Linked DNA regions of Alkalinema sp. FACHB-956. The protein of the gene in region 1 binds, or shares a complex with, the protein of each later gene. Links are inferred from orthologs where the notes say so. Each region holds a gene or a part of one and is shown on either strand. Other genes may lie near its edges.

Region 1 (15,285 bases):
AGTCCCCCCATCCCCGTCCTCGGTTCCGACTGGAAATACATCAGCATGATGGAGCGCGATCGGGCGACGGAGTAAGTCGATTTAAAAACCGGGATTTTTAAAAAATCCCGGTTTTTGGGCGAGGCGCGATCGATGGATTAGGTTTCGACCAAAACCTTACCCCCTTCCACTTTGACGGCATAGGTAGCAAGGGGTTTACCTGCGGGTTTCGTAGGTTCACTACCATCGGCAGCGTAGGTGGCTCCATGGCAGGGACAGACAAATTTCTGCTGGTCAGCCTTCCAATCAACGACACAGCCCTTATGGGTACAGGTGGGATTGACGGCGATGATTTTATCTTTGACCTTAACAGCCACAACAGGCTTATCACCCGCTTGACCTTTGATAAAACCCGCTTTGTCCAGATCTGCGGCTTCCCCGATCGCGATCGCATTGGTGGTAGCAGGTGGAGGCGGTAACTGGCTGGCCCCCGTGGAAGGCGTAGTGGACGCAGAGGGTTGGGACGAGCAAGCAGCGATCGCAACGGGTAATGAACTAGCAATCCAACCTAGACCCACCCAACTAACAAACTCACGACGATTCATCCAATATCTCCTCCATCTTGGAGCGCGAAGACTGGCTTTACTGTAGCTTGTCTAATTTGGGATAGACAGTTCCTTCACTGACCTTAATCGGCGTTGTTAATTTGTAATCCACCATGGGTTCAAGACCAGGGGGATCACACTGCCTACAGACTAACTGCCTCACCCCTTTGAACCAATCACTCACACAACAAAAAACAGCGATCATCACCTCTTCGAGAGTATACATTTCTCCCTCAGGGAATAGTAAACTTCAGGGAATAGTAAAGTTACATCTCTAGCATTCTCCTAGGGACTTTCTCGGCAAAGTTTTAGTTATATATCGTGTATTCACATTCACTTAGCCATTTGCCCTAACCGATCGTTGCTGCACTCTGAAGTATGTGCTCTGAACGATCCAGTCCCAACTCATGGGATGATGGATTCTCGCGTTTTATCTGTTGCAACCCATGCCCAAACAACGCCTTGATAGTCTTTTGGTCGATCGTGCCCTGTGCGAATCCCGGCAGCAGGCACAGCGCCTCATTCAGGCCGGAGAAGTCATGGTGAATCAGCAGGTTGTGGATAAGGCTGGAACAGAGGTTGATATTAATGCAACGATCGACATTAAGGCCCGCTCCCGTTTCGTCTCAAGGGGCGGTGAAAAGCTCAGCAAGGCCCTGGAACGGTTTGAAATCCCAGTGACCGATCGCGTCTGCTTGGATGGGGGAATTTCCACGGGGGGGTTCACAGACTGTCTACTGCAATTCGGTGCGCAGCAGGTCTATGGCATTGACGTGGGCTATGGACAGGTGGCCTGGAAGCTCCAGCAGGATCCTCGCGTTATTTTGCGAGAACGCACCAATCTCCGTAGCCTGACCCCTGAGGACTTATATGCCGCAGAGGCCCCCCGCCCCAATTTAGGCGTTGTGGATGTGTCTTTTATTTCGTTGGTCAAAGTTCTACCAGCCCTATGGGCCTTGCTCAGTGAGCCCCGTGAAGTGGTGCTACTGGTCAAACCACAATTTGAAGTGGGCCGAGAACGGATTGGTAAAAAAGGCGTGGTGCGCGATCCGAAGGATCAAGCCGATGCGATCGCCCAGGTTTTAGCCGCAGCCCAGGCACTCGGTTGGCAGTACTGTGGGTTGACCTACTCGCCGATTACAGGGCCAGCGGGCAACATTGAATACTTGTTGTGGCTGAGTATGCAGGGCTTGCAAGCTGCACCGGGCCTTGAAGAACTGCGGAAACTGGCCCAAACGGCGCGGGCGACCCTGACAGCGGACACTTGAGACGGGCCATTTTACTGACAACCCACTGACAACCTACCGTTGACACAAAGTTGACACAAAGTTGACACAAACTATTTCTGATAAGAACTATTCCTGACCACTAAAAAGCGGAGCTATTGCTAGCTCCGCTTTTCGTAGGAAGGTACCTAGAAGGTATCTAAATTAAGTCATTAGCAACCAAACTGTTACCCTGGGCAGGAATCTGCACTAGGAGTCCGCTCCCTGCGGTAACAATTCACGGTTGTCCTGACCTTTCAGCACTTTCACCTGACCCGCTTCATCCACATCAACGATGGCGGTATCTCCTTCACGGATCCGCGCAGAAAGAATTTCTTCTGCTAGAGAATCCTCTAAGAGGCGCATAATGGCGCGACGCAGAGGCCGTGCCCCATAGCTGGGGTTGTAACCTTCTTCGATCAGCCGATCCTTGAAGCGATCGGTGACTTCGAGGGTAATTCCCTGATCAATGAGCCGCTTGAAGACTTCCTTGAGGAGAATTTCGGCAATTTCCTTGACTTCGTCCTTCGTCAATTGACGGAAGACAATGATTTCATCCAGACGGTTTAAGAACTCTGGGCGGAAGTATTGCTTCAACTCTTCGTTCACCAGCGATCGCAGACGGTTGTACTGAGATTCGTTGGGATCCTCGGTGGAGAAGTCAAATCCGAGGGTATTGGCCCCTTTCTCAATCACCTTAGACCCGATGTTCGAAGTCATGATGATCAAGGTGTTTTTGAAGTCTACCGTACGGCCCTTGGAATCGGTCAGACGACCATCTTCCAGGATTTGCAACAGTAGGTTAAAGACATCGGGGTGGGCTTTCTCGATTTCGTCGAACAGCACGACAGTGTAAGGACGACGGCGAACCGCTTCGGTTAACTGGCCGCCCTCGTTGTAACCGACATACCCAGGAGGCGAACCCACCAACTTCGAAACCGTATGGCGCTCCATGTATTCCGACATATCCAGTCGGATCATGGCTTCTTCAGACCCGAAGAAGTAGGCTGCTAGCGCTTTAGTCAGCTCGGTTTTACCAACCCCGGTTGGCCCAGAGAAGATAAAGCTGGCGATCGGACGGTTGGGGTTTTTCAAGCCCACCCGTGCCCGACGAATGGCGCGGGAAACGGCCTTCACCGCTTCGTCTTGGCCAATCAAGCGGGTATGCAGCGTTTCTTCCATGTGCAGAAGTTTCTCGGACTCGGTTTCCGTGAGTTTGTTCACGGGAACGCCCGTCCAAGAGGCTACGATTTGGGCGATATCCTCTTCCGTCACCACGGGTGGAGGCGCTGTATCCGTAGCTGATTCGTTCTTGCGGGTTTGGCTGAGCGCTTTCAGTTGTTCGCGCACTTCCATTTCCCGATCGCGCAGTTGTCCTGCTTTGTCGAAGTCTTGGGTACGAACTGCATCGTCCTTTTCCTTCAGGACTTGACGCAGTTCCTCATCCAACTCCTTCTCAGCCGGAGTGCGTTGGTACTTCAGCAAGCGCACCCGAGATCCCGCTTCGTCGATCAAGTCGATCGCCTTATCGGGCAGGAAGCGATCGGAAATATAGCGATCGGCCAGTTTGGCAGCCGCATCCAGCGCTTCGTCGGAAATTTGCAGCTTGTGGTGCTGCTCGTACCGTTCCCGCAATCCGCGCAGAATTTCGATCGTTTCTTCAACGGTCGGCTCACCCACCATGACAGGCTGAAAACGCCGTTCCAGGGCTGCGTCCCGCTCAATGTGCTTGCGGTACTCATCCAAGGTGGTGGCACCAATACATTGCAGCTCACCCCGAGCCAAGGCAGGCTTCAGGATATTGGCGGCATCGATCGCGCCTTCCGCAGCCCCCGCCCCAATGAGGGTGTGGACTTCATCAATCACGAGGATCACATTCCCAGCGGAACGAATCTCATCCATGATTTTTTTCAGGCGCTCTTCAAATTCACCGCGATACTTGGTTCCAGCGACCAGGAGACCCACATCCAAGGTGACAACCCGCTTTTCTTCCAGGATATCGGGGACATCTTGGTTGGCAATGCGTTGGGCCAGACCTTCTGCGATCGCAGTCTTACCGACACCGGGTTCCCCAATGAGAACCGGATTATTTTTCGTTCGGCGACCCAGAATTTGGATCACCCGTTCCACTTCTTTTTGACGACCGACAACGGGATCAAGTTTGCCGTCGGCAGCAAGCTGGGTCAGATTTACCCCAAACTCGTCCAGGGTTGGGGTCTTTGTTCGACCACTTTGACCGCCCCCTGCGCCAACCTCTGCTGTTTCGCCCAGCATCCGAATCACTTGGGTGCGCACCTTGGAGAGATCAACGCCGAGGTTTTCTAAAACTCTGGCGGCGACACCCTCACCCTCCCGGATCAGCCCCAGGAGCAAGTGTTCCGTTCCGATATAGTTATGTCCAAGTTGGCGAGCTTCCTCCAGGGAGAGTTCCAGAACTCGTTTAGCCCGTGGTGTAAATGGAATCTCAACCGCGACGAAGCCGGAGCCCCGTCCGATGATTTTCTCAACTTCGATGCGAGCATCCTTAAGGTTCACACCCATGGACTTGAGAACCTTGGCGGCAACGCCTGTTCCTTCGCCGATCAAACCCAAAAGGATTTGCTCGGTACCCACAAAGTTGTGACCCAAGCGGCGAGCCTCCTCTTGGGCAAGCATGATCACCTTAATGGCTTTTTCTGTGAAGCGTTCAAACATGGCGTTTTTCCATTACCTGCTGCGTGCCGGTATGGAGATTCTAACACAGTGAATTTGGCCAGTTGTGATTTTGTAGCAGCCAAAGCCGGTCGCAATTACCGAACCCAAGGACGTGAGGGGATCAACCCTTGGAATTCTGCGCCCGATCGATTTCGCCACCGAGGGGAAATTGTGCTAGGGAATCCCACCTTTCGTCAAGGGGATTTACCTTAAAAAAATTTCTAGTGAAATGTATTAAAAGTTACATTTACCCATTGCTCACTTTCCGTAGTTGGGGTGGCCCACGATCGCTCAAATGTGGCCAAAATCGCTGAGAATTCTGGATCTTGCAATTTATTTTTCCAAAGAATTAGAGCGTCTTCCTGGTTATCGGAATAGTATTTTTTGCGCAAACCCACTTCCTGGAAGCCAAATTTTTTGTAGAGGCCGATCGCGGCGGTGTTGGAAACTCGCACCTCTAGGGTCGATCGGGTCAGCCCACGGGCCACGGCTGACTTCAGTAACGCCCATAGCAGCCGCTGCCCCAGGCCATGCCCGCGATAGTCGGGATGCACGGCCAGAATCGTGATGTGGGCTTCATCGACGATCGACCAGAGACAGCCGTATCCCACCAAAGGCGTTGCCTCGGTAGTATGAAAATCACCAGTACGGGGATCACCAGTACGGGGATCACCCACGGGGCGCAGAACCCAGAGATCGCTGTTGGGACTGTCCATTTCCCGTTGGTACTGATCGCTCGTCCAAAGTTTGCCGAAGCAGCGGCGATCGAGATCGACGATCGCGGGTAGTAATTCGGGCGTTGCTGCCTGAAGTTCTAGGGTAAGTTCTGGGGAGACATCCCGATCCAACCGTTGCTCGGCCATGGGTTCCAATCTTTTCCTACCAATAGCGTGTGCAAACGACGATACACTAGAATCCTGTGCAAAAAATTCGGACAAAGCGATGGTTGCGACTCCAATCCCTACTCAAAACACGGCACATCGTTATTTGGTGAATGCCACCTCTCCTAATCAGTCTCTCTTACCCATCACCGCGAAGGTAAATAGCAAGGATCACCTTGAGGTGGGCGGTTGTGATGTGGTGGAGTTAGCCCAGCGCTTTGGCACTTCTCTATATATTGTGGATGAGCAGACAATTCGTACCGCTTGTCAACAGTACCGCGAGGGATTTCGGCAGTATTACCCCGGCGAATCGCTCGTTCTGTTTGCATCTAAGGCTTGGAACTGTTTAGCTATCTGCGCGATCGTCGCCAGCGAAGGGTTGGGGATTGATGTGGTTTCCGGTGGTGAACTGGTGACGGCCCTGCAAGCAGGTATGGATCCGACCAAGATCTACATGCATGGCAACAACAAGTCGATCGAAGAGCTGCAACGGGCGATCGCTAGCCAAGTCACCGTCATTGTTGACAACTGGGAAGAACTGCAAACCCTGGCGAAACTATCCGAGGGGCAGTCTGTGCGTATCATGCTGCGCCTGACACCGGGGATTGAATGCCACACCCACGAGTACATCAAAACCGGACACCTAGACAGCAAGTTTGGCTTTGATCCCAACCAAGTGGAGCAGGTCTTTGAATTCGTCAGCCAGCAGCCCGGATTAAACTTTGTCGGCCTCCATGCCCATATTGGATCCCAGATTTTTGAACTGAAGCCCCACGAAGATTTGGGTGCGGTCATGGTGGGTTGGCTGTCCAAGGCCACGAAGTATGGCCTCAGCATTTCTGAACTCAACATCGGCGGTGGACTAGGCATTCGTTATACGGAGCAGGATGATCCCCCCAGCATTGATGCATGGGTGAAGACCGTTTGCGAATCCGTGGTGGCAGCCTGCCAGTCGGCAAAGATTCCCCTGCCCAAACTGTTATCGGAACCCGGTCGATCGCTGGTGGGCACCTCCTGCATCACGGCCTACACCGTTGGCGGCCAGAAGGTGATCCCCGACATTCGCACCTACCTCAGCGTCGATGGCGGTATGTCTGATAACCCCCGGCCCATTACCTACCAATCCCTCTATCGGGCCTTGATTGCGAACCGGATGTCGTCGGACTTGACGGAGACAATGACGATCGCCGGGAAGCACTGCGAATCGGGAGATGTTTTGATTAAGGATGCTCTACTCCCTAAGACAGAACAGGGAGATATCCTGATCATCATGGACACGGGTGCATACAATTACAGCATGTCCTCCAATTACAACCGCATTGCTCGTCCGGCAGCCGTCTTGGTGAACAATGGAGAGGCGAACGTGATCCTGGAGCGGGAAACTCTTGAAGATTTACTGCGTCAGGATCGACTACCGGAACGATTACGAGGCTAGTCAGTAGGCTTTTTCCTGGATGATGTGATTCACGGATGTGGGCAATCTCCCCCTCTTAAAATCATGACTTGATCGGGAAAAGAACGCTTAAGAATGGGGAAGCAGTTTGTCAGTCTACCAAGAGCCTCCAATCGAAACGATTCTGAGGAACTTCTTTCGAGCAACGTTCCTGTTGGCTGAATTGGTGACTGACACCTGTGCTCCCTATTCAAAACTTGTAGTTCGCGACTCCAGAGGCAATGGCAGATACGGTAGAGCAGTGGCTGGCAAACCATGGCTTGATGGGGTCTTTATTGATTTTTCTCTGGCAAAATCTACGGTCGCTGATTGATATTGGGCTGGTTCTCAGCTTAATTTATGTGATGCTTCTGATCATTGGCGAACGCCGTACCCTTTGGATGGTGCGGGGTTTTATCGCCTTGATGCTCGCAGCGGCCTTGAGTCGGCAACTACAACTACGGCTACTCAGTTTCGTACTCGATAACTTGGTGATTGGCTCGGCGGTTGCAATGGCCTTTATTTTGCAAGCCGAGTTTCGCCGTTTTTTGGAACTGCTAGGCCGAGGGGAATTGGCCCAACTCTTCCAGCCAATTCGGCGCACTCCCGTCAGTTCAGACAGCATCATTGACGAAATTGTCGATGCGATTAAAGATCTGTCCCAAAATCGCACCGGCGCGCTGTTAATTTTAGAAACCGATGGCACGATCGATGAACGGGATTTTTCGGTTCCGGGAGTTAAACTAGATGCGGCGGTGTCCCGCGAACTGATTCAAACTATTTTTCAAACTTCGACCTTGCTCCATGATGGTGCAATGTTCATTCGGGAATCTCGCATTATTGCAGCGGGGATTATCTTGCCGTTATCCGAGCGATCGGCCTCGCGCCAGTTAGGGACCCGCCACCGAGCCGCCATGGGCATTACCGAACGGGTGGAGAACTGCCTGTGCATTGTGGTATCGGAGGAAACGGGGTCGATTTCGGTGGCGGAACGGGGGCTCTTGAATCGGCCTTTAACCAGCACCAAACTCCGAGAGATTTTGGAGTCAAAGTTTAGTCACGTCAATGAACGGGAAGTCCCGAGGGATTTGAAGGGGGTGTGGAATCAGATTGTCGGACAGATCAAAACCACCGTTCGCCATCGGCTGAACCCACAGAAACGACTGCCCCCTGTGGAGGGTCGTGGGCGATCGCGAGATTAGTCCTGCATCTGCCCCGGATCGATTGTAAAATGCTCTATCCTGAATGCACAGCTCAGTAGGGTGACCTATGGCATTATCGTTACGCTCGTGGGTGCTAGGCGGGTTGGGTCTAGCGGCTTCCATTTGGATTTTAGATGGCATCACCGATTGGTTGGGGGAATGGGTTCCTGCGATCGTGCTCGGAAGTGGTGCTGCTTGGGCGTATCTGAGTTTTGCCAAACCCCAACGTCAATTGGTCTATCGACGCCCCGTCACAGTAGAGCGGGTCAAAACGGCGTTGGTGGAGGCGGAGGCCGTGGTGAACCAATTGGCCGCCGAGGTGAAAGAGCTGGCGATCGAGGGCAGTGCCCAACAGGTGTCGGAGTTTCGTACGCAGCTCCATGAAATTTTGGCGGAACTGAAACGGGAAGACATTCGCTTGGTGGCCATGGGGGGCAAGCGGGTTGGCAAAACCACGTTGACGCAATTGTTGCAAACCCAATGGGCGACGGACATTTCCCACAAAATTCACCTCCAGGATAGCCCAGAGCTGTTTGCCGCAGCGGAGGCTGGATTGTCCATGGAAGCGGAAGCTTGGCAGTTGGCCAAGGCGGGCGATCTGGTGCTGTTTGTAACGGAGGGTGACCTCACCGAGAGTCAGATCCAAGCGATTAAAAAGCTCACCGAAGCCCATCGCCGCACCGTGGTGGTGTTTAACAAACAAGACCAGTATTTACCCAAGGAGCAGGCGGAAATTCTGAGCAAAATTCGCGATCGGTTGCGGGGGATGGTTGCGCCGGAGGATGTGGTCAGTGTGGCGGGGCAACCTCGACCGATGAAGGTGCGCCAACACCAAGCCGATGGCTCCATTCAAGAATGGCTGGAGGAGCCGGAACCGCAAATTACGGATCTAACAACACGGTTGGAAACGATTTTGGCAACGGAGGGCCAGAAGTTAATCCTGGCCAGTTCCCTGGGCAATGTGGAAGCCCTGAAGGTGGATGCCAAAATTAAGCTCAATCAAGTGCGGCGCGATCGGGCCATGCCGATTATTGAGCGAGCACAGTGGGTGATTGCGGGAACGGCCTTTGCCAATCCCTTTCCGGCTCTGGATCTGCTGGCAACAGCCGCCATTAGCGGCCAAATGGTTGTAGAACTGAGCCATCTCTACCAGAAAAAATTCTCCCTAGAGCAGGGCAAAACGATCGCGAAAACCCTGGCGGAATTGATGGTGAAGCTGGGGATTGTGGAAGTTTCCACCCAGGCGATCGGGGTGGTGCTGAAAACCAATGCGATTACCTATGTGGCGGGGGGGGCGTTACAGGGCGTCAGTGCGGCTTATTTAACGCGCATTGCGGGACTGGCGTTGGTCAATTATTTTGAGGGGGAAGGTGAGACGACGACGATTCGCAAGGATCGCCTGCAAGATATCCTCAAGCAAGTTTTCCAGCAAAATCAACGATCGGCGTTTATCCAAGGCTTTGTCAAACAAGCGATCGATAAACTGATGGCCGACCCGCAATCCGCCAAACAACTGGCGCAACCCCTGCAACCCCTGGCTACCGCAGCTGCTGAGGTCAATCCTGTAGCCAGAATAATAGAGCGTGCAAGCGATGGCACAGTAGATAGCGCAGTGGGCAGTGCAGTAGATAGCGCAGCAGCCCCAGAGGGAACTGAGGGAACGATCGCATTGCCCAGTGCAGAGTTACAACGTGCCGAGTTGCAACCCCTCCAAGTCCGGCACCGTCTCAATCTACCCAACCAGAGTCCAACGCTCAGTCTCGATCGTGCCGATGGTTTACCGGAATCAGAACTCAGGGAAGCCGAACAACTGGCGATCGAAGAAGAAAGTTTAGAAATGATTCCCCGTTAAACAGGCTGTGAAATTCGGCAGGCTGTAAAATACAGGTGTTCTATTCTTCTTCTGCTATGGGCGCTCCGGTCACCTTTACGTTACATCAAGCGGATGCGGTGGCATGGCTGCGATCGTTGCCGGATAGTTCTGTGGATTTGGTCATTACCGATCCGCCCTATGAGTCCTTGGAAAAACATCGCAGTGTAGGGACAACCACACGACTCAAACATAGCAAAGCATCGAGTAATAACTGGTTTCAAATCTTTCCCAACCATCGCTTTACAGAATTGCTCCCAGAAATCTATCGTGTGTTGAAGAACCATCGCCATTTGTATCTATTTTGCGATGCGGAAACGATGTTCGTGATTAAGCCCATGGCAGAGCAGGTGGGATTTAAATTCTGGAAGCCGATCGTCTGGGATAAACAAAAAATTGGCATGGGATATCACTATCGATCGCGCTATGAGTTCATTTTGTTTTTTGAAAAGGGCAAACGCAAACTGAACGACTTGTCGATCGCCGATATTATCGAACACCCCCGAATTTTTCGCGGCTATCCCACGGAAAAACCGATCGAGGTCTCAGAAGTACTGGTGCGCCAAAGTACGGTACCGGGGGAGTTGGTGATTGATCCGTTTATGGGGGCTGGCAGTGTGGGTTTAGCGGCGCTGAGGCAGGCTTGCAATTTCTGGGGCAATGATATTTGTGAGGAAGCAATTCATATCACACAGCAGCGGATCACTGAGTTTTTATATCCCGTGAATTGCAGTGTGGATTTCAGTGCAGATTCAAGTCTAGATTAGCACCTAGTATTCATGCCCAGCGGCCAGGAGACTGCAAGCAGGTATTCAGACAGGAGGCGTTCAGAGATTGTGATTAAGAAACCGATGACTGGCCATGAATATGCCAATTTAATTGCAGATTATGTGTATCGGAATTTTAGCGATCGGGGGATTACGGTTTATCGAGAAGTCAATATTGGTAAATCGATCATTGGGAAGAATCGCCGACTTGATATGTTGCTGATTCGGGAAGCTTCGCAAACGGCCTTTGCGATCGAATGTAAGTTTCAGGACAGTCCCGGTACCGCCGACGAAAAAATTCCCTACGCCTTAGCCAATATGAAAGCATTGCCCATGGGGGGCTGTATTGTCTATGCGGGCAGTGGTTTTTCGGTGGGTGTCTTGCACATGTTGCAGGCGTCGGAAATTGCAGCCTATTGTTTACCAGATGCGCAAAACTTGAGTTCCAGTAAGGATACGCGGGAATTGGATCACTTGTTAGCCATGCATTTCCATTGGTGGGATGTGTTGGTGGCGGGAAAAAAACCTTGGCGATCGCGCCCGATCGAACTGGAATCGATCGAAATTAATCAAACAGAATTACTTTAAACAGAATTACTTTAAACAGAATGCTTCAAACGAACAAGCGAATAGACGATCGTCGGTAATGGCAATCTTGCAGTCTTCAGCACGAGAGAACGCTATGCTACAAATCTCCCAAAACTACATCTATCAACTCACAGATTGGTTAGAACAAGCCTATCCCCAGGAAGGTTGTGGGTTATTGCTAGGAAAAAGACAGCAAGATTGTACGATCGTGGTTGAGCTTTACCCGACGGAAAATGGCTGGAACGCAGCAGTAGCAGAATTAATTGGCGCAGGAACTGGAAAGACCGATCGCTATTGGATCGATTCCGCAGTCATGTTTCAAGCGATGAAGAAAGCCCGATCGCGACAGTTAGAGATTGTTGGTGTTTACCATTCCCATCCTGATCATCCTGCCATTCCATCGGAGTGCGATCGGCGATTAGCTTGGGCAGACTATTCCTACGTGATTGCCTCCGTCAGTCAAGGCAATGTGACCGATCTCCAGTGCTGGAAGCTGAATGGGCAGCACCAGTTTGAACCAGAGGTGATCCAAATCACTCGATCGTGAAGAATCTCCCGCATAGTATCTGAAAGGGACAGATCAAGTCTTGGTCACTTGAATTCAGACTGCATCCGTACCCCAACACAGTACCCTAGAAAATCCTAACCATGGAACTACAACTTACAAAAGAAGAATTGAAAGAAGTCCAAACCATTGCCGCTAGCTGTAATCAATCCGTTGAAAGTCTCTGCGATCGCTTGGAAAAGCTCACTTGGCGCGATGGATTATTGGAATTTAGAATGCTATCTGGATATGAAATGCCGCTTTGGATCAGTCAGCTCCAACACTTGAGCCAGAAGGTCAATACAAGACTTGAACAGGAAGGGATTCCCCTAGGCCCAAGTTTGGCAGCCTATCAGGCCTGGAAGAATCGTGCTTGATAGGCCACCATGGGATGGCGATCGATAAAACTATCCCAATTCAGCTATCCCAATTAAGTTATCCCAATTCAGCTATCCCGATTAAGCGTTCCAATTAAGACCCCTGAATTTGCAAAGTGGCCGTGGCCGATCGTCCGAATTCCTCCGGCGCGTACTGTAGATGCACCTCTGAACCCGGATAGGTAAAGGTTCCCGGTGTGACCGATCGCGCGAGATAATGCAGCGTGTAAACCCCCGCCTCAAAATGACTGCCATAGGCCATGATGCGATCGCGATAAATCGTTTGATAGTTGATCTGCCAACTATCGGACTGAGCCGCAAAGTAGGGCGTAGAAGTGCGGAACTCAGTATCAACCGCTTCAAAGCCTGCGGGTAAGGGATCGGTAATCACAACATGATCGATCGGGTGATCGGTCGTGATTTGCAATTCAATATCAAATACCTGACCCGAGTTGACCACTAGGGGTTGCTCAGTTGCAGCCAGTCCCATTGTACCGATCGTGGTGGATTGGTTGGCGGGATGAATCGATCGTAGGACACTTAAGCCATTGAAGCGACCGGGGGGATTGCCCTGGGGCCGATAGCGATAGGCTGCAAGGTAATGCAAGGTGCCTGTCCCCGATTTTTCCAGTTGCACCGTTTGCCGTCCGCGCGGCAGCTCTGCCATGGGAATGGTGCGATCGACGCTGGGGGTTTCGTAGCCTTGGAACTTGTGCGCCAGGAGCGTTTGGTTATTTAACGCTGCCGTGGCTGTAAAGTTCGGTGGGGTGGGTAACAGTTGGCTATAGTCCACCAAGGCTGTTAACGCTTGGGCATTGTAGTAAGTGCAGCCCCAGGTTCCCTGCCGCCGCAGTGCCAACAGACTCGAAACGAGTTTATTTAACAGTTCCGGCGAAGCCTTACGGGTAATGAATAAGCGGGTGGCCTCCGCCTGAGCCGTTGTGGGTGAACTGAACCACCACCAGCGTCGAGGTAGATTGACCGCCGCCGATCGACCTGTTTCGTAGACGGTTTCCTGGATCTTAGTCGCTAGCGTTTTTGATTCCGTTTGCCAATCGGGGAACTGTGATAAATAGCGGGCTAGTTTGATGCGATCGATTAAGTCAAACTGTTCCCGTCGATCGTACAAATCGCCTAGGAAATCCTTACGTTTCTCCCCCAGTGCCGCCAACCCAATCAAGGCACGTAACCGTACCTGATCCTTACAGCGTTGTCCGGAACAGAATTGATACTGTCCTGGATTAGTTAAGGTCTTTTGTAAATAGCCTTGTAGTCGGCTAATCATCTCAGCATTGACGGGTAATTTTGCCTCGATCGCCTGTCCTAGCGCTTCCGCTACATAGGGCGAGACAAAGGGATCGGACGTGGCATCGCCGGGGAAGGTTGCAAATCCGCCATCGGAGCGCTGAAGTTTAGTCAAGCGTTCCAAAGCTTGGGCCGCATGGTTCGACGGATTAAATCCCTCAAAGCTTTGACCGTAGGTTCGACTGAGCACCTGCAAACTAGCCGCGATCGATAATTGGCTGGCGGCAGGTTCCAACAGGGGGAACTCCCGATCTTCCAAGGCTTGGCGAGCGGGTTCCTTGAGTTCCGGAATCAGCGTACTGGCGAGGGCAATCTCAAGACCGCCCACATTCGGCGCGACATTACCGTCGATTTGTAGGGGAATGGCCGCCCGTTGCTCCGTGGCTCCCGTTTCCACCACCTGTTCCGTCATCTCTAACGGCTTCACCAGCAACGGCAACTCAAAGGCATCGGTCTTACCATTCAGCATGCTTTGGAACTGCATCGTGCCATTGCCGGGACGGGTGGCAACGATCGGGAAGCGATAGGCTTTCGTCGCCGACTCCAAGGTGTCCTGTACCGTGGTGGCTTGATTATTCAGCGGTTGTAGTGCCCCGGCGAAGCTACCCTGACTGCTGAAGCTACCTGGTTTACCCGTGTTATTGGTGACGGCAATTCCCGCTGCGAAGCGATCGCCCACGCGGGCAAATTGCGGCAAGAGCGGATTAGTCACTAAGGGCTGGGTTGCCATTAGCGTTGCATCCTGATTGCCAAAATGCATAGCTCCATCGGTGGCGACGGCTAAAACCCGCCAAGTCGTTAAGTCATCCGGCACCTTAAAGCGAATGCTGGCTTTCCCATTGCTATCAGTGATGAGCGAACCGTTATAGTAAGCGATCGGTTTGAATTCCTTCCGAATGCGCGTATCCCCCGACCCGTTGGACAAGCCACCTCCAAAGCCCCACCCCTTATCGATCGGGGAGGCCAAGGGTTCTAGCACCACATCGGGACGATTATCGGCAAAGCGGGTGGAAATAGCCTGCTCTGCGTAGACAGTTTTGACCAAATCCGGCGGACGGTAGCCTGTCAGTTGCAACACCGCTTCGTTAACAACCATGACCGTCAGTTGTCCCTGGGTGGGTTTGCCCTGGGCGTTTTGCAGGGTGAATTGCACCTTGGCTTCGCCACCGGGGGCGATCGTGGGTTGTTCCGGTTGGATTTGCAGTTTGAGATACTGCTGGTCTAGGCTGGTTTTAAAGGGCGCAAAGCCAATGTGGACGAGGTTGTCCAAACTTCCCGGTTGCAATTTCTCCAGCGGCTCCCCTTGGCGTACCAAAACTGCCTCGATCGCTGCGTTGGGCAGCATCTCCGGTGTGACCTTAAATTGAATTTGAGGGGCACCCCCTTTGACTTTAGTGATGGTTTTGTACAAGGTCTTGTGGCGAATCACTGCAAAATAGAGATTCGCTTCAGGGTAGGGCGACTGAATCACCACATTGGCCGTTTCACCCGGTTGGTAGGTCTTCTTATCCAGCTTCAGTTCCAGTCGATTATTGCGGTAACGACTCCCCCAAAAGACCGATCGTTCTCCGGTAGCCCAAATTTGCAGATCCGTTGCTGCAATTTCGTCTTTTGCATTGGCGAAATTAGCACGAATACGATAGGAGCCCGATTCCGGTGGCGTTAGGGAAACAGTTTGGGCTTGATCGCCCGATCGAACTTCCCTCTGACCAACGGTTTTATACTCCACCTGATTCCGTCCCCGTCGGCTCCCTTCGATCACCTGAGTCACATTAC
Region 2 (15,408 bases), on another replicon or contig:
TTCGGGCAACTCGGTAATCTGTTGGCAAGTATAGCGCAGATCCTCTGGACGAATTTGCGGCAGAATTTGCGGTAGCATCGTTTGAAAATTCTTACCGCTCCACAACGTGATCCATTCCCGATCGCCTTGATACACTTGCCAAGTGATGTGCGGATGGCTAAGGGCAATGTGATAAATCGTTTGTTGAATCGTGCGGAGCTGTTGGCTGAGAATCGGTAAACTTTGACGACGAGCGGGCCAATTACCAAATAAATCCTCGATCGTCACGATCGTTCCCGGAGCGATCGCGATCGCCTCCCCCTGCTGCACCTGCCCCAGCCCATCGTACAGCACCCGATGACCTTGACTGGTGTCTTGATTCGTCTCTGCTGGGCAACTGAGAATTTCCAAGCGGGACAACTGGGCCAAACTATGGAGCGCCTCCCCCCGAAATCCGAGGGTTTGGATCTGGCCTAAGTCATCCCGATCGTGAATTTTGCTAGTACTGTGGGGCGCAGCGGCTTGCTGCAAATCCGCCAAGGCCATACCCCGCCCATTGTCCGCCACCCGCACCCGCCATTGTTCCGGCCAGAGCGTAATCGTAATCCGCGTCGCCCCCGCATCGATGGCATTTTCCGCCAATTCCCGCACCACCGCCGCCAGGGAATCAATCACTTCCCCAGCGGCAATCAGGTTAATCACATCGGATGGTAACGATCGAATCACAGCCGAATCACAGCGCCCATATCCCCAGTCTAGAAGGGATTGGCGTTTTTGACTGGTTAATTCGGCGGGGTTATCCAGCGAACTAATCTGCCAGGTGAGTTTCCACCGCAGCCACCAGGTAAGTCGTCCAGGACTCGACTAGATCCACCGTTTCCGCTTCTACCATCACCCGGATCACCGGCTCCGTCCCCGAAGCCCGCACTAAAATCCGACCCCGATCGCCCATGGCCGCCTCAGCTTTAGCGATCGCGGTCTGCACCGGTTCGCAATCCTGCCAATTTAACCGGCGATCGCGATTTTCCACCCGCACATTGCGCAGCACCTGGGGATAGGTCTGGAAACTGGTGTCGATCAAATCCGCCAAAGTACCCCCCGATTGCTGGATCAAGCTAGCTAAATGCAAAGCCGTCATCAGTCCATCGCCGCTCACCCCGTAGTGGGGACACAGGATATGGCCGGATTGCTCCCCGCCCAGCATCGCTCCCGTTTTCACCATTTCCGCATGGACATACTGATCACCCACCGCTGCCCGAATCAACTGGCCACCCAGTTTTTGCCAAGCTCGCTCAAAGCCTAGGTTGGACATCACCGTTGCCACGATCGTCTGGTCTGGCAATTGCCCCAACGCCATCAGATCCTTGCCCCAGAGGTAGAGAATGTAATCCCCATCCACCGTGCGCCCCTGGCCATCCACCGCCAACACCCGATCGGCATCCCCATCAAAGGCAAAGCCCACACAAGCTTGATGTTGTTGGACGGCTTCCCGTAGCGTGGCCAAATGGGTCGAACCGCAATTGACATTAATGCGATTCCCATCCGGCTGTTCATGGAGACAAATGACCTCCGCTCCCAGTTGCCGAAAGGCGATCGCGGCGGTTCGAGTGGCAGCGCCCCAGGCCAAATCCAGCACAATTTTCAAGCCTGTCAGAGGATGGTGCGCTTGATTGAGGAGCGGCATTTGGAGATCTTGCAGATAGCGATCGACCAGCTCAGGGCGATAGGAATGCTGGCCCCACTGATGCGGCGTTGTTTCTATGTGACATAGCCGCCCCCGCAGCGCTGCTTCCACGGTTTGCTGCAATTCTGGAGCCAACTTACTGCCGGAAGCCCCAAAAAACTTAATGCCATTGTCCTCCGGGGGATTGTGGCTGGCGGAAATCATCACCCCACCGATCGCCCCGGTGCCCTGGGTCGAGTGAGCCACCACCGGGGTTGGGCACATCCCCAAGTCCCAGACATCCAAGCCCGCTGAAGTTAACCCTGCCGAGAGCGCCGTCGCTAACATATCACTGGAGTTGCGCGAGTCCCGCCCGAGGACGATCGGGGCATGATCCCCAGCCACATCCCGCAGGACTTGACCGGCCCAGTAGCCCACCTGCATCGCCAAAGGAGCCGTCAGCAGTTCACCCGCCTTGCCGCGAATACCATCGGTTCCAAACAATGCGCCGTCTGGCAAACGCACCATGCCCCAAGACTGACTTTCCCGCTGATTCAAGGACGCAACCATACTCTTTAACTCCTCACTGATACGGACTCAGAATACAGACCCAGAACTTGTTTAGGCTGAGATTTTCACTTTGTCAAGCTGATTTGGATTAAGCTTAGGTCGATCGGGGATCAGCTTTTACTCTCTGCACTTTAACTAACACGATTCCATGGCCCACAATGACCAATCCTAGTAATTATCATCAAAGCAACGAATTGTGGCGTTTTAGGGGCACGGCTCCGGTGAAAAACCTACTCCCTCGATCGAAAACCCCCGGAGATGCTATCCCCAGGGGTTATTGGCTCAGTAAAACAATTTGCTGGTCTACACGCCAGCTTCCGCCATCACCGCTTCAAAGACATCCCAAGACAACCCCTGCGCGATATAACGTGGCGCTTTGGGATTGTAAGGACTTTCCAACCGATCGATCTTGTGAATTCGCGTATCATCCGAAATGATAGGAACATCGGGATCGAAGGCAGTCGGACACATCAACGAGCTGGAAAACCCTTTAAAGATCGCAATTTGGTCTGGTTGACCATTCAGATCTACGCTGACTAGCAAAACTTCTCCTGGACGCTTAACTGTGTACTGCTCCAGGCGACGTGCGATAGAAGCTGTCATGCCGATTCCTTTCTAGTGTGCCTAAAAATCAATCACAGCGGGAAAGATTCTAATAGCCCTAAAAACTCAATTTGTGAAGATGCTATGACGCCTTAGCTGAGCTACCCCAATGGGTTGAGCTAACCAATCGCCGAGCGTTTCCGCTTGTTAAGTCGAAAGAAAATAAAATACCCGAGATAAACAACGTAAATCCCTAAACCAATTAAGCCCAGAATACCCAAAAACCATTCCCGTGTGGTGGGATGGAGCAGAGCTTTGTAGGCGATCGGCGGTTGCAGCCATGCAAGACAGAGAGACTGCCCGACTGAGCCTGCCACAATCGCGTCGCTGGACATGAACGCACATTGTACAACAGGCAATTGCAAGACTGCACCTACCAGGCAGTAAACCGACACAGCCCATCGCCAAGCCGTAAATCCTAACTTCAAGACATTGTTGGGCTGATCCCGCACTTCATCATTCAAATCCACCCAAAACCACAGCGAAATGGGGATCAAAATGCGTGCAAACCAGCCCGAAATGAAGCCTAGAGGGATCACGCCAATGAGTAAATAGGTACTAATCAGCAAGAGGCTCGCCACTCGCCAATAGATCACCATCAGACGCTGAATCGCATCCGCTTGTTGGATGAATGCCCCAATCAACAAAACTAATGGAATCACCACTGCAAACAAGACAGCAAGGCGATAGTCCATCCAGATCAGTGAAGTAACCCAAGGTGCCATAATCTACCGACGTGATATCAACTCCCTACGATAACACCATCCCAAGGCGAGGGAGGGAGCAGGCAAGCAAATTCTGCTGAACGCTTCTAGGCGAGCCTTCAAAATTACTTATCGATCGCTGAACCAAGGGGCAACCTCGCGACCGATCACAGACCCCTTAGAAACACAGACCCCTTAGAAACACAGACCCCTTAGAAATGATCTATCGATACAATAGACAGCACCCACGGATTTAACAAACAAAAATGTAGAACCCATGGGCGCTGCTAAGTTTAGAGGATCTTTTCCGAGGGAACGAGTCCCTTAGTCCTCGTAAATCCGGCATTCTGCGGCTTCCGGATTTTCATCACAGTACTTTTCAAACGTGGTTTGAGGTTTGACTTGGCGCTGGTGAGAAGCTTCAGCTTGCAGTTCTTCAACCGCATCCCAAGCGGCGGCACATTCTTTGGAATTCGCGCCACTGACATCACAGACCGTGCGAGCATTATCGCGCTCTTGCTCAATTTGTTGTTGAATGTCGCTCATAGTTTTTTCCGTCACTCTTCTATAAAGTTGGCTTCGACAATGGTATTTTCGACGATCGCGGACGATCACCGAGGTAAATCATTGGGAGAGAGTAGGGACAGCAGAAGGAACTCGCTCCATAGTTGTTCAGCATTCACAGCGGTTAAACTGGGTGATTAAACAAAATCTGTGGAACGCCTTGACTGAACCTGCCCCTATTGTAACTTGCTTCATTCCCGCAGCAAGGCAAGCCTCGGTTCATGGGGTTGGGTTATCCCCTAGGCTTGAGCATTCTGACCCTAGCTCAACGCCCTTCAGAATGTTTTTAAAGAACGGTAATCTTCCCCTCAGGAATCGAATTCTCTCCAGCGGTCATGTTAGGGTGGGTACATTCAAGCCCATGGAATCTGCTGAGGGATCTGCTGAGAGTGGAAACGAATGTTCGCGCTATGAAATGGTCTAGTGCCTTGTCAACTCGCCCTTCACTGGAAGCGGCGATCGCTGAAGTTGTTGAACAAGCCCAAGCCCAGCTAGGCGTGCCGGCAGATGTCGGTTTCTTGTTTGTTTCATCGGCCTTTACCAGCGAGTACGCTCGGATTTTGCCGCTGCTTCAGCCCCAACTGCCCAACGTCCCAGTGATCGGATGCAACGGGAGTGGCATTATTGGCATCAACAGCCGTGGCACGGTGCGGGAAGTGGAAGATGAGGTGGCGATTAGCTTGATCCTCGGGAGCTTACCAGGAGTCGAGGTTCACCCCTTTTACATCAGCATGGAAACCTTGCCAGACTTGGACAGCGCGCCCAGTGCCTGGGCTGAGTTAGTGGGTTTACCGGAGGCAGCGCAGCCGCAGTTTGTCCTACTCGCGGATCCGTTTTCGACGGGGATTAACGATTTCTTAGCGGGATTAGACTATGCATTTCCCCAATCGCCCAAGGTGGGTGGCATTGCGAGTTCAGGCATTACCAATGGCAGCAGTGGCCTCTTTTGTGTCGATCGCTTCCACCGCAGTGGTCTGGTGGGGATCGCACTGACGGGCAATATTGTGATTGATACGATCGTGGCCCAGGGCTGTCGTCCGATCGGTCAGCCCTACTGTGTGGTAGAAAGCGAGCGCAACATTATCCTCAAAATGGAATCTGAGGCAGAGAATAGCACGATTCAAGGTAGTCCCCTGGAAATGTTGCGGGATTTGATCCAAACCCTCAGTGAGGAAGACAAAGTTTTAGCGCAGTCGGCCCTGTTTGTGGGGGTGGCGCAAACGGAATTTAAGCAGTGTTTAGAGTCCGGCGACTTTTTGATTCGCAACCTGCTGGGATTTGATCCCCGTGAGGGCGCATTGGCGATCGGCGATCGGATTCGCCCCGGTCAGCGCATCCAGTTCCATCTACGGGATGCGGCCACCTCGGAAGAAGACCTAGAAACCCTCCTGCGCAAGTATCAACTCAACGCCATGAACCATTCCAAGGCGCAGGGAGCACTGATGTTTGCCTGTCTGGGACGCGGGGAATCCCTCTACGGTGAGCCGAACTTTGATTCTCAACTGTTCAGCCGCTATGTGGACCATGTCCCGATCGGGGGCTTCTTCTGCAACGGCGAAATTGGCCCCGTTGGTACGACCAGCTATCTGCACGGTTTCACTTCGGTATTCGGAATTTTTCGGGAGAAGTAAGCCATTCTTCTAGGAAGGCAGATAGGAAGCCAGGTAGAAAACCAGGTAGGAAGCCAGGGTTCGCACAGTAGAGGTTGCCACCCATCTACTTTCCCACCCATCCACTCTCCCACCCCCTCTACTTGCTGCTGTAAATGTCCCCCAGCCGATTGAAGGGGAAAAAGCGCACCCAAGCTCGCCCGATAATGTTCTGCCGGGGCAAAAATCCCCAGGCATGGGAATCGTTGCTGTTATTACGGTTATCCCCCATGACGAAGTAATAGTTGTCTGGCACTTGGAAACTCTCGCCTTCCTTCAGTCCTTTGGAAAATAAGAAGGAACAAAAATCCTGGCCGCGCGGAACTAAGGGAACTTGACTCGGACAGTTATAGGCGGGAGGTTCAGCAATGTAGGGTTCCGCGATCGGCTGACCATCGATCGACACTTTGCCTTGATAAACGCCCACGCGATTGCCCGGTTGGCCGATGATGCGTTTGATCAGGGCTTGATCTTTACCATAGCCCTGGCGCTGTAAGGGTTCGGGGGCACTAAAGACCACAATATCCCCAGTTTGAGGGGGATGGAACCAATAGGAAACCTTCTCAACAATCAAGCGATCGTCGGTCAACAAGGTTGGCACCATGGAATCGGAGGGAATGAATCGCGGTTCTGCAATAAAGGTGCGAACCAATAACGCCACAATCAGCGCGATCACGACAATCTGAATATTTTCCCAAACGGACTTCCAACGGTCAGTCCGGTCTGAATTGGATGAATTGGGGTTATTCGCCATAGTTCAACCTAACAACTACTGTCGGATTTCTGAGTCTGGGGTTTCTGCCGCTTCTAGATCGCCAGACTGAAGCCACTGAAGCCAAACAGTCAACTTACCAACAGCCACAATCTATATCAGAAGAATTCAATCATCTGCCATTATCCCGTGCCTTGCCGAATATTCCGCGAAAAAGACCGTCGATCGAGGGTGAACAAAATTTACGGTTGCGAAGATTTTCTGAGTTTCTCGGCCCATCCCAGAAACTGCGTTGCAAAATGGTACGTAAATCAGGAGTCACAAGAATTGGGTGGGTAGTTAGCCCTCACAGAGGATCTCCTGGGAGACTTCCGATCGTCTCTAGTCGTCCTCTCACCATCGTCATTACTGTATCTACTTTTAAGCCATAGGAAATTAGGGAAGAAACGATGACTTTTACCGCAGACCAGCTCACAAGACTTCGCGATAATCTAGACGGCTTAGGCTATCCCATGGGGCCTCGCGGTCTGTTTGGCATTGGCAATGAGCAAAATGCCTTTGATGCGGCGGCCTTAGGGGGCGGCAGCATTACTGCCAATAATTCCATGCGGAGTATCAAGGTTCTGGATGCCTATACCCGATCGGCGATCTATCAATTCCAGCGCGATCGGCAACTGACCGCCGATGGTAAGTTCAGTGCGGATCTCTTGACGCAGGTGGATGGCATAGTCCGCAACTTACAAAACAACTTGAAACTAGTCCTGAAAAAAAGTGACTTACCGCTAACGGGCTATTACGGGATCCAAACCTTCCAGGGCGTCAAGGAATACCAAAAAGCCAAGGGTTTACCCATCACTGGAATTGCCACCCCAGCGATTCAACGGCAACTGAATGACGAAGCCAGAAAGTTGGCTGGGAAACCCACAACCGGCGGATCGACCACACCCCCAGCCGTGGCTCCCAATGACGCAGTAACAAAACTGGCAGCGCTGTCCAGCATCAAGCGCCGCTACCAAAACGGGGATATTCTCACCGACGATTTTGTTAAAGAAGTGATTCAAGCGATTCCCTAGAACCCAATCAACTTGTGATTGCAATCCATCGCGATCCCTCTCAATCCCCCTATCTCCTTCGGAGAGGCTACGTCAAGGAAAAGGGGGATTTTGCAAGAATTTACGTAAATTCTCTACTTTTTTCCAGCACAGCGATCGGCTTACCAGGGACAGGTTGACGGATCGGCGCTACATCCCATGCGCTGAATGGTATTCTGCTCAAATTGGTCAATGGCTAGGGTCGGCGTGTCATTGTTCAGAAAACGTCCGGTGAGGAGTAGGACGGTTAAAGGATCCGCCAGTCCTGTTGCTTTGAGTTTGACGGTGCTTTGGAAGCTGCGAATGCCGTCAGCATCGGGGCTAAATCCTAGTTTCTTCAGAGAGCGATCGATCTGGGACTGGGTTAGTACAACTTCATTGGGCCGAAAGATGGGGACATACTCCTGTCGCCAGCGCGATTGGAGTTCCTCCTGCGTCCAACTGTAATAGCGGCCTTGGGCGGGATCGGCAACAACGACATGATCCTGATCCATTGCCATCAGGGCAACGGCATGGGGTAATCTGCGCCACCCTGCCCCTAGCCAGACGGATAACAAACCGGGGCGATTAATCTTCCAGAGCTGCTCCCAGGTGGCTTGGGTGACTTCCAATCCCGTTAGCCCAAAGCCTTGGGCGGCTTTGATCACCTGCGGATTGGACGTTCCCATACGACTGGTTCCGGCCAGTTGCGCCACTTTGGATTCCGTGGCTTGGGTCATCCCCCAGCGTTGCAGCAAGGTGGCCAAGGCAGAGGGAGCACAGCTACTGGCAGAGGTTTGCTTAAAAACCTGATTGGGCCGCAGGTTGTTTTTCAGTTCGCCATAGATCGGTGACAGGTAGTAGGATTCCACCACGGTAAAACTGATTAAGCCGATTAAGCTCACAGCAACGATCGCGCCCAATTGGACCCGTGCGGTTTTCCAGCTAATGGCGATCGCAAAGCCACAGGCTCCGATTAACAAAACTCGGATCATCAGCCAAGTAATCCGCATTCCCACCACGCGCCAATCCAACGGGAAAAATTGCATCTGCGGCAAATTCACTGCCAGAAATAGCAACAACCCATAGATCAGAATAATGATCCAGGTTTGCCATTCCTGTCCCTTGAGCAAGTCGTTAGCCGTTGCCCCACGACGCAACATCAACTGGCCGAGGCGCGTGCCCCCATAAAAAAATACGGCTCCCAACGCTAGCGTGGCCGGAACAATCCACAGCATGAACTCTTTTTCCTAGATTTGCACCATTCCTGTCTTAGCCTGAGAGTTCCCCAGTTGCCCATAGGAGATGACATCCTTTGGTTTGCGGCTCTCGATCGATCTCAACGAAACCTGCTGCTATCTGGTGAACTTGCTATTCTGAATGAGGTGAATCCATCGATCGGTATCTCCTGTGCAACGGCGTCAATTTCTTCAACAACTTTTACAAACTTCTGGGGGCTTGATTGGAGCGAGCTTGCTCACGGGCTGTCAATCCCAAAGCATTGATCCGCTCTTTTTAATGGATTTGCTTGATCCCAAAATGCCCTTACCGGATCATCTGATTACCCCGATCGGTGAGTTTTATGTGCAATCCTATGCACTGCCCTCCCAGGTGAAGTTGGAAAACTGGGAACTCAAAATTGATGGAGCGGTCAAGCAACCCTTGACGTTGAAATTTGACGATATTTTAAACGCACCCCAGGAAGAGTTCTATCTCACGATGGAATGCATTGGCAATCCGGCGGGGGGTAACTTGATCGGCAATGCCCGGTGGACGGGGACACCGCTGCTACCGTTTTTGGAAAAAGCGGGCGTGCAACCGGAGGCGGTGGAGTTCAAAATGCGGGGCAATGACTGGTACGAAACCACGTTGCCTGTGGCGGAGTTGCTGCGGCCTGAGGTGCGGTTGGTGCATCGCATGAATGGCGAACCGTTGACCAAGGAGCATGGCTTTCCGTTGCGCATTATCATTCCGGGCCACTTTGGCCAGAAGCAACCGAAATGGCTGGTGGGCATTAAGGCGATCGCGAAGCCAGAAACGGGCTATTGGGAAAATCAAGGCTGGTCGAATACGGCGGAAATTCCGACCCATGCGTTGCTGCGGCAAGTACAGGAGCAGCGGGTGTGGAATGGCCATCACAGCGTGACGTTTAAAGACGAGCTAACGAACCTAACGAATCATTGGCGCGATGGCATTTTGCTGGCGGGAGTGGCCCTCGATCGATCGACGCCCATTACCCAAGTCCAAGTCAGTGTCGATAACGGTCAAACCTGGCAAGTTGCAGAACACAATCAGCCCAGTTCTCCCCATGAATGGACATTGTGGCGTTACCGTTGGTTACCCGATCGTCCGGGGAAATATACCGTTCTGGCACGGGCGCAGTCGGGGCGGGAAATGCAAGAGATTACCCGATCGGATAAAAAGCAAGGTAGACCCGGTATTTTAAAAATCGATGTCACACTTGCATAATTCCGATTAGTCGCCAATTGGTCGCCAATTGGTCGCCAGATTGATTATCTGAAGTTCATTTAAGCGATCCTCTAGTATTCCGGTATTAATCATGAATTTATTCTAATTAATGCCTTCACTAGCACTATTTTGAGTACATTAAAGTCTCATCTAAACATAGCAAAATTAATCATTGAGATTGTTGCAACTTTACTTTGAATTCAATTTATTCTGATGTCAGAATGATCCATTACTCAAAACCGAAAATTTACGACTGCTCCGCGCTTCGATCGTCCCTTCGATCGTTAGCAGAGGATTCCACCCCCTCGTCCCTAACTTTTCCTCTCAAAATCTGCCAAAAGTCTGTTATAAGAGAGTCCTAAGGTAATGGCATCCAAGCATGGCAGCAGAGGAGCACGGCAATGGACTGGAAGGAGTGGCCGCAGCGCAAATTAGTCGGAACCATCATCGTCGGGCTGGGGATTGCCTCCTTTGGAGTGGGTGCCCTGGTTTCTACAACCGTCAAAACGGATCCGAATGGTCGTTTTCAATTCATGGGGATCACCAGTCCTTTCCCCAACGGCAGTCATTCAGGTTCTAGCAACGCCATTGGTGCACCCAGTGCAGTCAGCCCGCTGATCACCAATCGACCCTCCCCGCAACGCACCGAAGCACTCCAAAAATTTGCCAACGCCGCTCAACCCTCCCTCGATCGCAACCGTGCCCGCTACCTCCTCGCCCATACGGCCCTCGAAGCGGGGCAAGCCCAAGCCGCGATCGACCTCCTGAAAGATCTAGAAACCCACTACCGTCCCATGGCTGCCTCCGTCCTTTTGCAGCAGGGTCGCGCCCAGGAAGCGGCTGGGCAGAAAGAACCGGCGATCGCGGCCTATCAATCCATCCTGCAACAATTTCCCAAAGATCCGGCGGCGGCGGAAGCCCTGTTTAACTTAGGTAAAATTCTCGGAAAATCTGGCGAACAACATTGGAATCAGGCGATCGCCCAATTTCCCAGCCATCCCCGCGCGATCGACATTGCCAAACTGCGGTTACAGGAGAACCCCAAACAGGACAGCCCCAAACTGTTTCCCATGCAGTTGCATCTCGCCAAGTACGACTACGAAACGCGGGACTACGCCAGCCGGACGGAAAAATTCCTGCAAACCTATAGTAAACAACTGAAACCGGAGGATTGGGCCGCGATCGCCTTTGGCCTCTGGGAAAATCAGAAATACGACCTCGCCGCTGCGGCCTATGCCCGCGCCCCGGAAACGGCTTTAACGGCTTACCGGGCTGCACGGGGCTTGCATTTGACCGGACAATCGGGCAGTCAGCAACGCTATCAAGCCGTTGTGCAGAAATACCCCAAGACGCCCGAAGCGGGACTGGCACTGACCCGACTGGCCCAACTGGCGGAAAAACCCCAGGACGCGATCGCCTATCTCGATCAAGTGATTGGCCATTATCCAGATAAAACCCCAGAGGCGATCGCCAGTAAGGCCGATGCCTTGGAGAAACTCAACAGTCTCCAATCCGCCAGTCAACTGCGGCAATTGCTCCTGCAACAGCATTCCAATAGTGAAGCTGCTGCCGAACTGCGCTGGAAAATTGCCCAAGACCAAGCCAAAGGCGGCAAACTTCCTGCGGCGCAGCAGTGGATCGAAGCCATTTTGAAGGACAACCCCACGAGCCCGATCGCGGCCAAGGCGGGCTTTTGGGGCGGGAAATGGGCGCAACAATCCGGCCAAAGCCAGCAGGCATCCAATCATTACCAAGCCGTGATTAAACTGCATCCGGAATCCTATTACGCTTGGCGATCGGCGTCGCGGCTGGGTTGGGATGTGGGCGATTTCGATAACGTACGTCAGTTACAACCGGCGATCGTGCGGCCAAAGGTGCGCGATTCCCTGCCAGCGGGGTCAGACACGCTCCGGGAACTGCACCACCTGGGCTTCGATCGGGACGCTTGGAGCTATTGGCAAGTGGAATTCCAAAACCGGCAACAGCCCAGCGTGGCGGAACAGTTTACCGATGGAGTGATGCGTCTGGGCGTGGGCGATAACCTGGATGGAATGTTTATGATATCCAACTTGAACGATCGGGAAGCCGCCAACGATCGGCAACAGGTGGCCACTTTGCGGAAAGATGCCAGCTATTGGCAAGCGCTCTATCCCTTCCCCTACATGGCGCAGATCGAGTCTTGGTCGCGGCAACGGCAACTGAACCCGATGTTAGTCACGGCCCTAATCCGCCAGGAATCCCGCTTTGAGCCGCAGATTAAATCGTCGGTGGGTGCAACGGGGTTAATGCAGGTCATGCCCGAGACGGCCAGTTACATCGCCAGCCAAATCAAGTTAAAGGAATACAAACTCGATCGACCGGAGGACAACATCAAGCTAGGCACTTGGTATCTGAACTACACCCACCAGGAATATTCCGGGAATTCCATGTTGGCAGTCGCGAGTTATAACGCAGGCCCCGGTGCGGTGGGAGGCTGGCTAGCGAAAAGTAAGACCCAGGATGCTGATGAATTTGTGGAAGCGATTCCCTACGCAGAGACGAAGGGCTATGTGAAGTCCGTCTTTGAGAATTACTGGAACTATTTACGATTGTATAACCCCACCATTGCCCAAAAGGTTGCACAAGTTTCACCGAACCATCCCCGTGAATTATTTTAGAGAAGTGAGGTGTGGCATTGTCCCGATCGTCGCTCGTTGCCTGGAAATCCGTGTTTGGCCTTGCCGCTGTGCAGGGAGCCATTACGCTAACTTGGGTGATTTATAACCTGTATGTTCCCAACCTACTGGAACAGGTTGGTTTACCGAAAATTGTTGGACTCTATTTACTAGCCTTTGAAAATTTCCTGGCGATCGGGTTGGAACCGCTGATGGGAAGTTTATCCGATCGGCAAAGAACCTGGTTGGGCGTTCGGTTTCCCTTTGTGTTTCTGGGCATGATTGCCGCAGCGGTGTGCTTCATTGCGATTCCCGCTTGGGCGTTTTTAGGCAGTGCTACGACGGTATTGCAATGGCTAGTACCGATCGGGTTGTTGGCTTGGGCGATCGCGATGGCGATTTTTCGCAGCCCTGTGTTGGGGTTACTGGGGCAGTATGCGATGACCAGTGGACTCCCCCAGGCAGCTAGTATTCTAACCTTAGCAGGGCTCATTTCAGGACTCTTCACATTGCCAGCCTATCGCAAGATTTTGCTGAATTTGGGGCCATTGGGAGCCTTTGGCTTGGGGTCCCTGTCGTTGCTCCTCACCGCCTTTGTGCTGAATCAAGCCCAGCCAGAAACCCAGGTGAATCCAGCGGAGATCGCGGGCTCCAGCCATCGATCGATGTCCTACAAACGCTTAGGGCTCCTTGTAGCTGTAGGGTTGGGTTTGGGATTGGGGACGGTGGGAATGCGCAGGGTGATTCAACCCAGTCCTGATAGTGTGTTTCTGTTAAATCTCTTCACGTTGACTCAACTGATCAGCGTTTTACCTACGGGCTATTTGGCTTCTCGATGGGGAAATCGTCGATCGATGGTATTGGCGCTAGCAACTATTCCCCTGTGGATTGCAGGTTTACTCATTCCCTACTTGGGTATACAGGTGTTGTCTGTGATTGCATTGGGCTGTGTGTTCGGGGTGCTGTTAAACGGAGCGATTCCCTTTGCACTGGCCCAAGTACCTGTCGCCAAAGCGGGATTGGGGGTTGGCCTCTATTTTGCAGGTCGTTCCGCTGCCGATAGCTTATTTAACTTCCTCCTCGCACAGATAGGTAGTTTCCCGACGGAAATCAACGCGATCGGGAGTATTCTGGCTTTTGCGGGGGCAGGATTTTGCATTCTGTTAACCCGCGATCGGCGGAATCTTGGATCGGCAGAATCATGAGCGGGGAGCCATAATAAGATGACGGGGCTGAGTTATGGGGCTGAGTTATGGGGCTGAGTTATGGGGCTGAGCTACAGGCAAGAACAGGCCAGCTCACGGAGGGAGAGTCCGTCATGCCGAACGATCGCCGATTTGGGTAGGATGGTTGAGAGACATTTGCATGGTTGAACGGTATGGCTGATCTATCTTTAGACGCAATTCGGACAGAAGCCCTTGAACACATCGCTGCCGGAGCCTACGATCGCGCCATTACGCTCCTCTCAGAGACGATCGCCCATCAACCACCCAACAGCCAAATCTATCTCACCCGAGGTTCCGCCTACTGCGACCTAGGCCGCTACGACGACGCGATCGCTGATTTTACCCATGTCCTACAAATCGGTGACGAACCCGCCTTCGCCCACCGGGGTCTAGGCATTGCCTACTACAAATTAGGCCGATTCCACGATGCGATCGCGGCCCAAACCGAGGCCATTCGCCATAACCCCAACTACGCCGATGCCTATAGTGATCGGGGCCTTGTCCATTCTGACCTAGGCGAATTTGATACGGCGATCGCTGACCTCAGCCAAGCGATCGTCTGCGATCCCAACTTTGATATTGCTTACGTAAACCGAGGCCGTGCCTATGCCAGCGTAGGCGATTTACAACGGGCGTTACTCGATTTCAACCAAGCCATTCTCCTCAACAATCAATTTGCTGTTGCCTATTACAATCGCGGTCGTGTTTATCGGGATATGCGCGAATTTAGCAAAGCTCTCACCGATTTCGACCAAGCCCTTACCCTGCAAAACAACCTCGCCCCCGCCCACCTAGAGCGCGGAAAACTCTACGAACATCGCCGCGACACCGCCAAAGCCTTCCAGGACTACACCGCCGCTTTGACTCTCAGCCCCACCTTCGCGGAAGCATATCTCTGTCGAGGCAACCTCTACGCCAAATCGGGAGATCTCTCTGCCGCGATCGCTGATTACACCCAAGGGCTCATCCATCAACCGCAATCGGCAGCACTCTATTTTAATCGCGGATTGGCTTATCACTATCTCAGAAACTGGAATGAAGCCCTGCAAGATTACAACCAAGCGATCACGATCGACGCAGATAATGCAATGGTTTATTTAAATCTAGGAATTACCCAAGCGGCTCAAGGCAATCATCATGGCGCAATCGCATCGTTCAATCAAACCATTCAACTCGACCCCGGTCTGGCAGAAGCTTACTATTGTCGAGGACTGGCCCAGGGTCAACATCAAAATTTTCAAGCGGAAATCGACGACTACACCCAAACCTTACAGCTCGAACCCACCTATTTACCCGCTTGGATTAATCGCGGCAATGCCCACTTTCGGCAGGCACGCTACGAAGTGGCCCTCGCGGACTATCAACAGGCCAGTCGGCTAGCCCCCAACGATGCCCTTGCCTATGCCAACCAAGGCCGTGCCCTAACGCAATTGGGCGATCGCGCCACCGCAAAAGATCAATTCCAACTCGCCGCCCAACTGGCTTTTAAACAAAATAATTTGGCGCTCCACCGTCAAATTCTCCAGGAACTCCAGCAACTGTCGT

What was found.
Region 2: the proteins of cdaA (region 1) and glmM are in contact, whole or in part, in a crystal structure (PDB 7OJS), measured with the Bacillus subtilis proteins. The link is inferred for Alkalinema sp. FACHB-956 from one-to-one orthologs.

The regions. Positions count from the first base shown.
Region 1 is NZ_JACJRC010000009.1:17,792-33,076, reverse strand. The notes cover bases 6,279-9,078. They hold cdaA (diadenylate cyclase CdaA), read left to right. Parts: upstream 6,279-7,098; coding sequence 7,099-8,058; downstream 8,059-9,078. Other genes in these bases: H6G21_RS11815 (DUF697 domain-containing protein), read left to right, coding at 8,126-9,078; lysA (diaminopimelate decarboxylase), read left to right, coding at 6,279-6,859. Outside these bases: H6G21_RS11855 (hypothetical protein), read left to right, coding at 1-75; H6G21_RS11850 (ubiquinol-cytochrome c reductase iron-sulfur subunit), read right to left, coding at 138-584; H6G21_RS11845 (TlyA family RNA methyltransferase), read left to right, coding at 1,031-1,852; H6G21_RS11840 (ATP-dependent Clp protease ATP-binding subunit), read right to left, coding at 2,060-4,543; H6G21_RS11835 (hypothetical protein), read left to right, coding at 4,592-4,756; rimI (ribosomal protein S18-alanine N-acetyltransferase), read right to left, coding at 4,765-5,406; more of lysA, read left to right, coding at 5,486-6,278; more of H6G21_RS11815, read left to right, coding at 9,079-9,910; H6G21_RS11810 (site-specific DNA-methyltransferase), read left to right, coding at 9,967-10,695; H6G21_RS11805 (PD-(D/E)XK nuclease superfamily protein), read left to right, coding at 10,765-11,283; H6G21_RS11800 (M67 family metallopeptidase), read left to right, coding at 11,378-11,830; H6G21_RS11795 (hypothetical protein), read left to right, coding at 11,932-12,204; H6G21_RS11790 (alpha-2-macroglobulin), read right to left, coding at 12,299-15,285. UniProt on the Bacillus subtilis protein: One of 3 paralogous diadenylate cyclases (DAC) in this bacteria, catalyzing the condensation of 2 ATP molecules into cyclic di-AMP (c-di-AMP). Upon expression in E.coli leads to c-di-AMP synthesis.
Region 2 is NZ_JACJRC010000019.1:72,710-88,117, forward strand. Bases 1-2,923 are described here. They hold glmM (phosphoglucosamine mutase), read right to left. Parts: upstream 2,213-2,923; coding sequence 788-2,212; downstream 1-787. Other genes in these bases: mutL (DNA mismatch repair endonuclease MutL), read right to left, coding at 1-705; H6G21_RS18245 (hypothetical protein), read right to left, coding at 2,516-2,815. Also shown: H6G21_RS18250 (DUF3177 family protein), read right to left, coding at 2,935-3,540; H6G21_RS18255 (Calvin cycle protein CP12), read right to left, coding at 3,844-4,065; H6G21_RS18260 (FIST N-terminal domain-containing protein), read left to right, coding at 4,494-5,714; lepB (signal peptidase I), read right to left, coding at 5,833-6,486; H6G21_RS18270 (peptidoglycan-binding domain-containing protein), read left to right, coding at 6,894-7,517; H6G21_RS18275 (cysteine peptidase family C39 domain-containing protein), read right to left, coding at 7,658-8,752; H6G21_RS18280 (molybdopterin-dependent oxidoreductase), read left to right, coding at 8,925-9,983; H6G21_RS18285 (transglycosylase SLT domain-containing protein), read left to right, coding at 10,385-12,640; H6G21_RS18290 (MFS transporter), read left to right, coding at 12,652-13,842; H6G21_RS18295 (tetratricopeptide repeat protein), read left to right, coding at 14,016-15,408. UniProt on the Bacillus subtilis protein: Catalyzes the conversion of glucosamine-6-phosphate to glucosamine-1-phosphate. Glucosamine-1-phosphate is used for cell wall biosynthesis.